2 regions of the Xanthomonas sp. 3058 genome follow, and region 2 is predicted to be linked to the other one. Evidence: predicted binding sites of a transcription regulator. Region 2 holds the regulator's gene; the other holds the start of a gene.
The links. Region 2 encodes HrcA, which represses chaperone genes, less so after heat shock. Its sites were predicted from a motif close to TTNGCACTCNNNNNNNNNGAGTGCNAA; they were not measured.
Positions count from the first base shown of each region.

Region 1: GGR61_RS13580 (co-chaperone GroES) is a predicted target of HrcA. The motif match lies at 2,530-2,556, and genes of this name have one in related genera.

Region 1 is NZ_JACHOF010000010.1:49,099-53,308, forward strand. It holds gene GGR61_RS13570 (TonB-dependent receptor) at 1-53, opposite strand, end outside; gene groL (chaperonin GroEL) at 412-2,055, opposite strand; gene GGR61_RS13580 (co-chaperone GroES) at 2,192-2,479, opposite strand; gene GGR61_RS13585 (endonuclease) at 2,903-4,210, shown strand, end outside.
Region 2 is NZ_JACHOF010000001.1:158,722-162,931, forward strand. It holds gene dnaK (molecular chaperone DnaK) at 1-914, opposite strand, end outside; gene grpE (nucleotide exchange factor GrpE) at 1,057-1,575, opposite strand; gene hrcA (heat-inducible transcriptional repressor HrcA) at 1,675-2,727, opposite strand; gene recN (DNA repair protein RecN) at 2,844-4,210, shown strand, end outside.

The sequences.
Region 1 (4,210 bases), on a different contig from region 2:
AGGACAAGGGACAAGGAAATCGACAAGGCAAGGCGATGGCTGCGGCAGTTCATAAGATCCCCGGGAGAAGCCGGCCATGGCCGGCGTGGCAATGCGCTGCAACGACGCCCGCCAGCGATGCACTGCATCGCTGCCCCTTGTCCGGCGGCCCCCTACCGCGCGGCGCAAGCGCCTGCCCTGCGACGCTATGACCGCCATGACATCGGTGTCAAGGGGCTGTCATGCAACTGTGCGCCGGATGACGGCCTTGCAGGCGCGACAGTGCCGACACGCTTGGGTCCGTCAGGTGCCCGAAGCCCGCGCGCCATTGCGGCAGGCCACGCGTCGCAGGCGTGTTCCGCCGCCCCGCGCACAAAAAAACCCCGCCTTTCGGCGGGGTCCTTTTTTGAGGCAACAACCGATGGGGCTGGATCAGAAATCCATGCCGCCCATGCCGCCCATGCCGCCACCGCCGCCGGGCATCGCCGGCTCGTCCTTCTTCGGCGCATCGGCCACCATGGCTTCGGTGGTGATCATCAGGCCGGCGATCGAGGCTGCGTTCTGCAGCGCCGAACGGGTGACCTTGGTCGGGTCCAGGATGCCGAACTCGACCATGTCGCCGAACTCGCCGTTGGCGGCGTTGTAGCCGTAGTTGCCGGTGCCTTCCTTGACCTTGTTCAGGATCACGGACGGCTCTTCGCCGGCGTTGGCCACGATCTCGCGCAGCGGGGCTTCCATGGCGCGCAAGGCGATCTGGATGCCGTGGGTCTGGTCTTCGTTGGCACCGGTCAGGTTACCGACGGCCACCAGCGCACGCACCAGGGCCACACCGCCGCCCGGGACCACGCCTTCTTCGACGGCTGCACGGGTGGCGTGCAGGGCGTCTTCGACGCGGGCCTTCTTTTCCTTCATTTCGATTTCGGTCGAAGCGCCGACCTTGATCACGGCAACGCCGCCGGCCAGCTTGGCCACGCGTTCCTGCAGCTTCTCGCGGTCGTAATCGGACGAGGTGTCCTCGATCTGGGTCTTGATCTGGCCAACGCGGGCTTCGATCGCGGCCGAGTCGCCGGCGCCGTCGATGATGGTGGTGTTCTCCTTGGAGACCTGCACCTTCTTCGCGCGGCCCAGGTCCTTGATCGTGGCCTTCTCCAGCGCCAGGCCCACTTCCTCGGAGATCACGGTGCCGCCGGTCAGCACGGCCATGTCTTCCAGCATCGCCTTGCGACGGTCGCCGAAGCCCGGTGCCTTGACGGCCACGACCTTGACGATGCCGCGGATGGTGTTGACCACCAGCGTCGCCAGCGCTTCGCCTTCGACTTCTTCAGCGACGATCAGCAGCGGCTTGCCGGCCTTGGCCACGCCTTCCAGCACGGGCAGCAGGTCGCGCACGTTGGAGATCTTCTTGTCGTGCAGCAGGATGAACGGGTCGTCCAGATCGGCCGACTGGCTCTGCTGGTTGTTGATGAAGTACGGGGAGAGGTAGCCGCGATCGAACTGCATGCCCTCGACCACGTCCAGCTCGTTTTCCAGGCCCGAGCCTTCTTCGACGGTGATCACGCCTTCCTTGCCGACCTTCTGCATCGCTTCGGCAATGATGTTGCCGATCGATTCGTCCGAGTTGGCCGAGATGGTGCCGACCTGGGCAATCGCCTTGTCGTCGGTGGTGGGCTTGGAGATGTTCTTCAGCTCGATGACGGCGGCCTTGACGGCCTGGTCGATACCGCGCTTGAGGTCCATCGGGTTCATGCCGGCGGCCACAGCCTTGGCGCCTTCGCGGATCAGGGCCTGGGCCAGCACGGTGGCGGTGGTGGTGCCGTCGCCGGCGTTGTCGTTGGTGCGCGACGCGACTTCCTTCACCATCTGCGCGCCCATGTTCTCGAACTTGTCAGCCAGTTCGATTTCCTTGGCGACGGAGACGCCGTCCTTGGTGATGGTCGGCGCGCCGAAGCTCTTCTCGAGCACGACGTTGCGGCCCTTCGGGCCCAGGGTTGCCTTGACGGCATTGGCGAGAACGTTGACGCCACGAACCATGCGGGTACGTGCGTCTTCACCGAAACGAATGTCTTTAGCAGCCATTTGTTGTAACTCCGGAATTTGGGATTGAGGATTAGGGATTGGCTAGAGCGGGGGTCGGGGGAGATCCGGGATCAGCTGCGCCAAGCGCAGTGACCAATCCCGAATCCCCACTCCCGACTCCCGCGGGCAACGGCTATCAGCCGATGACCGCCAGGATGTCGTCTTCGCGCAGCACCTTGTACTCGACGCCTTCGGACTTGTAGCTGCTGCCGGCGTACTGGCCGTAGATGACCTTGTCGCCAACCTTGACCACCGGCGCGCGCAGGCTGCCGTTGTCCAGGGGCTTGCCGGCGCCGATGGCGACGACTTCACCCTTGGTGGACTTTTCCTTGGCGGAGTCCGGGATCACGATGCCGCCGGCGGAAACTTCGTCGGCTTCGATCGGCTTGACTACAACGCGGTCGTGAAGCGGCTTGATGCTCATAGAGAAAGACCCTCTTAAGTGTTTGATTGGTCTGGAAATTATCGGCGATGTTAGCACTCGTATGTGACGACTGCCAGCACAGCGCGCGGAAAAAACCCGACAGAGCGGGTGCGGGCCAGAGATTGTGCTGCGTGGGCCGCTTTCAAGGGCTGGCGATAAAACTTTTTCGCCGGTCAGCCCGAGCCGGCAGCGACGGGCAGCGACACAATCCTGCGCAGCGCCCGTCGGCACAGGCGCGCATCGCGCGCTCCGAACCGACATGGCGGCGCGGTGCATTGCGCACCGGGCCAACAGCCGGCACGCGCCCGGCCGTGCGCGCAGCCGTGCGTGTCGGCTGACCTAAAAGTGGAACCAGGTTCCATCGATTGTCATGCACAGGCTCTAGAGTCGGGACCGCACTACCCCGATCACAAGGAGCTGTCGATGAGGTTGCTGGCCCACGTTCTTCCGCTGACCTGCGCCATCGCGCTGGTCGTCCCCACCGCCCACGCGGCGGTCTTCATCAACGAACTGCACTACGACGACGCGGGCGCCTCCGGCGACAGCGGCGAAGCGGTGGAAGTGGTGGCCACTGCCGGCGAATCGCTGAGCGGCTACCGCATTTATCTCTACAACGGCAGCACGCCGGGCGCGGCCACGGTCTATGCCAACACGGCAGTGCCGGCCGGCAGCCTGGTCAGCTGCGGCAGCCAGGCGCGCGTGGCCACGGTCAGCTACGCCAGCAACGGCGTGCAGAACGGGCCCAACGACGGTGTGGCGCTGGTGGACCCGAGCGGGCAGCTGGTGCAGTTCCTCAGCTACGAAGGCAGCATCACCGGCAGCGGCGGCCCGGCCGCCGGCGTCACCAGCCAGAACCTGCCGGTCAGCGAGAGCAACAACAGCGCGGTCGGCAGTTCGCTGCAATTGACCGGCACCGGCAGCAGCGCGGCCAACTTCAGCTGGGCCGGCTCGTCGGCGCAGACGTTTGGCGCCTGCAATCGCGGCCAGACCTTCAATGGCAGCGGCGGTGGCGGCGAAACCGGCGCGGCACCGTCGATCACCAGCACCACCCCGACCCAGGGCGCGACCGGCTTCCCGGCTGCGGGTGATCTGGCAGTGGACTTCAGCGAGGCGGTGACGCTGAGCAGTGGCGCCTTCGCGCTGAGTTGCGCCAGCTCCGGCAGCGTGCCGCTGAGCTATCCCACCAGCGGCACCCGCTTCAGCCTGTCCACCAACACCGCCCTGGTCGGTGGCGAGCGTTGCAGCCTGGCCATCACTGCCAGCGCCATCCGCGATGCCAGCGGGTTGAGCCCGGCCGCCAACCAGGCCATCGCCTTCACCGTGGCCACGGCCAGCGGCGGCGGCACCGGCTACTACTCGCGGGTCAATACCGCCAATGCCGGCCAGTTGCGCTGCTCGCTGCATACGGTCATCAAGGGCCACACCGTGTATCCGTACAGCGGCTCGGGCACCAGCACCTGGACCATCCTGGAGATGGCCGACGAGGATCCCAACAACAGCGGCCGGATCCTGGACGCCTACCGCAACCGCAGCTACGCCAAGGGCAGCGACCGGGCCGGCACCGGCAGCGGGCTCACCTACAACCGCGAGCACACCTGGCCCAATTCGCTGGGCTTCGGCAGCGCCAGCGGCGACAAGGGCCTGCCTTACGCGCCTTACACCGACACCCACATGCTGTATCTGACCGACACCGCCTTCAACGCCGACCGTGGCAACAAGCCCTACGCCACC
Region 2 (4,210 bases):
TTGGCACGGGTCAACTTGATGTTGAGGTGCTTCGGGCCCGAGGCATCGGCGGTGACGTACGGCAGGTTCACTTCGGTCTGCTGGCTGGTCGACAGCTCGATCTTGGCGCGCTCTGCGGCGTCTTTGAGGCGCTGCAGCGCCAACGGATCCTTGCGCAGATCGATGCCCTGATCCTTGTTGAACTCGTCGACCAGGTACTCGATGACGCGGTTATCGAAGTCTTCGCCGCCCAGGAAGGTGTCGCCGTTGGTGGCCAGCACTTCGAACTGCTTCTCGCCGTCGACTTCGGCAATTTCGATGATCGACACGTCGAAGGTGCCGCCGCCCAGGTCGTACACGGCGATCTTGCGGTCGCCGCCGTTCTTGTCCAGGCCATAGGCCAGGGCTGCGGCAGTCGGCTCGTTGATGATGCGCTTGACGTCCAGACCGGCGATGCGGCCGGCATCCTTGGTGGCCTGACGCTGGCTGTCGTTGAAGTAGGCCGGCACCGTAATCACGGCCTCGGTGACCTTCTCGCCCAGGAAGTCCTCGGCGGTCTTCTTCATCTTTTCCAGCACGCGCGCGGAGATTTCCTGCGGCGCCATGCGCTTGGCATCGCTGGTCTGCACCCAGGCATCGCCGTTGTCGTGGGCGAGGATGCCGTACGGCACGTGCGAGATGTCCTTCTGCACTTCGGCGTCGGTGAACTTGCGGCCGATCAGGCGCTTCACCGCGTAGAAGGTGTTCTTCGGGTTGGTCACCGCCTGGCGCTTGGCCGAGGCGCCGACCAGCACTTCGCCGTCCTTGGTGTAGGCGACAATCGACGGCGTGGTGCGATCGCCCTCGGAATTTTCGATGACGCGGGCCTTGCCGCCGTCCATGATCGACACGCACGAGTTCGTGGTGCCGAGGTCAATACCAATGATCTTGCCCATGGATACGCTCCTGATGATTCTGTAGCTGTGTCCGGCGACGCCGGGTCTGGCTGAGATGTGGGGGTGGCGCGCAGCTGTTCAAGCCATCTGTGCGCATCTGTGTTCTAACGACGCGCCCGGCAGTTCAGCCGGGCGCTGGCAATCAGTCGTGCTTGGCCACGACCACCAGGGCCGGGCGCAGCAGCCGCTCATTGAGCAGATAGCCTTTCTGGAACACCTGCACCACGTGGCCCGGGGCGATGCCCTCGGCCTCGCCCTGGCTGATCGCCTGGTGCTGGTCCGGGTTGAACGGCTGGCCGACCGGGTCGAGCAGGGTCAGGCCGTTGTCGGCCGCGACCTTGAGCAGTTGCTTGTAGGTCATGTCCAGGCCATCGCGCAGCGGGCTGGGCTCGGTGCCGGCCGCGGTCAGGCCGGCGTCCAGGCTGTCGAACACCGGCAGCAGCTCGCCCAGCAGCTTCTCGTTGGCGAACTTGCGCGCGTTCTCGACGTCGCGGGCGATGCGCTTGCGCTGGTTTTCCAGATCGGCACGCTCGCGCAGGGCATCGGCCTTGACCAGCGCGATCTCGCTGCGCAGCGCCTCGATCTCGGCCTTGAGCGGATCGGTCTCGGGTGGGTTCTGGGACAGGTCTTCGGAGTCGAATTCGGGGTGGTCTTGGTTCATATGCAGTTCCCGGGCAAGCGGAACGCCCGCCCCAACGTCACCCCGTATGTGGGCGCGCGCGCGCGTTTCAAGCAAAACGATCGTATCGATCGCTACCGCTTATCGCGTGCCGGGCGGTTCCATGGCCGCCCCCAGCACCTGGGCGGCGGTCTGCACCAGCGGAATCACCCGGTCGTAGGCCATGCGTTTGGGCCCGATCACCCCCAGCACGCCCAGCACCTGGCCGTTGGCGGTGTATGGCGCGGTGACCAGCGAGACGTCGTCCAGCGACACCATGCCGGTCTCTTCGCCGATAAAGATGCGCACGCCCGGCGCCTGGATGGTGCGCTCGAGCAGCTGCAGGATCTCGCGCTTGCTGGCGAAGGCCTCGAACAGCTCGCGCAGCCGGTCCAGGTCCGACAGGTCCTGTACGCCCATCAGGCGGGTCTGCCCGGCCATCACCATGTCCTCGGCATCGGCCGGCACCAGCGCCTCGCTGGCCAGGTCCACGCTGTGCGCCAGCAACTGCTCCATCTCGTTCTTGGCCATGCGCAGTTCGCGCAGCAGACTGGCGCGGATATCCGACAGCGCGCGCCCGGCGAACTGCGCATTGAGGTAATTGGCCACCCGCTCCAGCTCGGCCGGCTCATAGGCCCGGCGCGGTTCGATCACCCGGTTCTGCACCTCGTTGTCGGCAAACACCAGGATCGCCAGCACCCGGCGCGCATCCAGCGATACGAAATCGATATGCCGGAACGCAAACTGCTCGCGCCGCGGCGCGCTGACCACGCCGACGAAATGGCTCATCGCCGACAGCATCTGCGAGGCGCTGCCCAGCAACGACTGGGTGCCGTTGCCGCTGGCCAGCTCGGCGCGCAGGCGCCGCACCTCTTCCTCGCCAGGGGGCTGCATCTGCACCAGGCTGTCGACGAATACCCGGTACCCATGCGCGGTGGGCACCCGCCCAGCCGAGGTATGCGGAGAGCTGAGCAGCCCCACGTCCTCCAGGTCGGCCAGGATATTGCGGATGGTGGCCGGGCTGACGTCCAGCCCGGCATGCTGGGCCAGCGTCTTGGAGCCCACCGGCTCGCCATCGCGGATGTAGCGGGCAATCAGCGTCCGCAGCAATTGGCGTGCGCGGGGGTCGAGCGTTGGGGACTGTGACGCGCGCATGGGATCATCCGGTGAGACTGGGCATAGATAATGTCTGGCCCTGCGGTTGGCAAGCGTCTTATTCCCTGCCGGCCCCTCTCACCCTAAGCTTCCCCAAAGCGTTCACACTCGATCCCATGCTCAGACACCTCTCCATCAAGGATTTCGCCGTCGTCCGCGCCACCGAACTGGAATTCGGCCCGGGCATGACCGTGGTGTCCGGCGAAACCGGCGCCGGCAAGTCGCTGATGGTGGACGCGCTGGGCTTTCTGTCCGGGCTGCGCGCCGACAGCGGCGTGGTTCGCCACGGTGCCGACCGCGCCGAACTCTCGGCCGAATTTCAGCTCCCGGCCCAGCACCCGGGCCTGACCTGGCTGTCGGACAACGAACTCGACGACGAGGCCCAATGCCAGCTGCGCCGGATCATCCGCGCCGACGGCGGCTCGCGCGCCTGGATCAACGGCCGCCCGGTCACCTCCTCGCAACTGGCGGAACTGGCATCAAAGCTGGTGGAGATCCACGGCCAGCACGAACACCAGGCCTTGATGGCCCGCCACAGCCAGCTCACCCTGCTCGACGCCTACGCCCGCAACGGCACCCAGCGCGAACAGGTGCGCCAGGCCAGCCAGCGTTGGCAGGCCTTGCTGGACGAGCGCGATGCGCTGTCCGCGCAGGGCGATGTCTCCGATCGCATCGGCTTTCTGGAACACCAGCTCGGCGAACTGGAACGCGAAGACCTGGACCCGGCCGCGATCGCCGCGCTGGACGTCAATCACCGCCGCCAGGCGCATGCCACCGCGTTGATCGGCGCCTGCGACAGCGTGGCCTTGCAGCTCAATGGCGACGAGGGTGCCTCGGCGCTGGGCCTGCTGCAGGACAGCCGCCACGACCTGGCGCGCGTGGCCGAGCACGAGCCGCGCCTGGGCGAGGTGGATGCGCTGCTGGACAGCGCCGTCATCCAGATCGAAGAGGCGCTGGCCCTGCTCGACCGCGTGCGCGACGACCTGGAGGCCGACCCGGCCCAGTTCGAGGCGATGGAGCGCCGGCTCGGCCGCCTGCACGACCTGGCCCGCAAGCACCGTGTCGCCCCGGACGAGCTGGCCGCCCAGCGCGACCGCATGAGCCTGGAAGTGGAAAGCCTGCGCGGCGCCGACGCGCGCCTGCAGCAGCTGGACAAGCACATCGAGGCGGCAATCGACGTCTGGCGCACTGCAGCCAACGCCCTCAGCGCCAGCCGCACGACCGCTGCCGAGGCGTTGTCGGCTGCCACCACCACGCTGATCGGCGAGCTGGGCATGGGCGGCGGGCAGTTCCTGATCCAGCTGCAGCCGCAGGAGACCCTGCGCCCGGACCCCAACGGCGCCGAACGGGTGGAATTCCTGGTCGCCGCCAATGCCGGGCAGCCGCCGCGCGCGTTGCGCAAGGTCGCCTCTGGCGGTGAACTCTCGCGCATCTCGCTGGCGATCGAGGTCGCCGCACTCGGCCTGGACAGCGTGCCGACCAT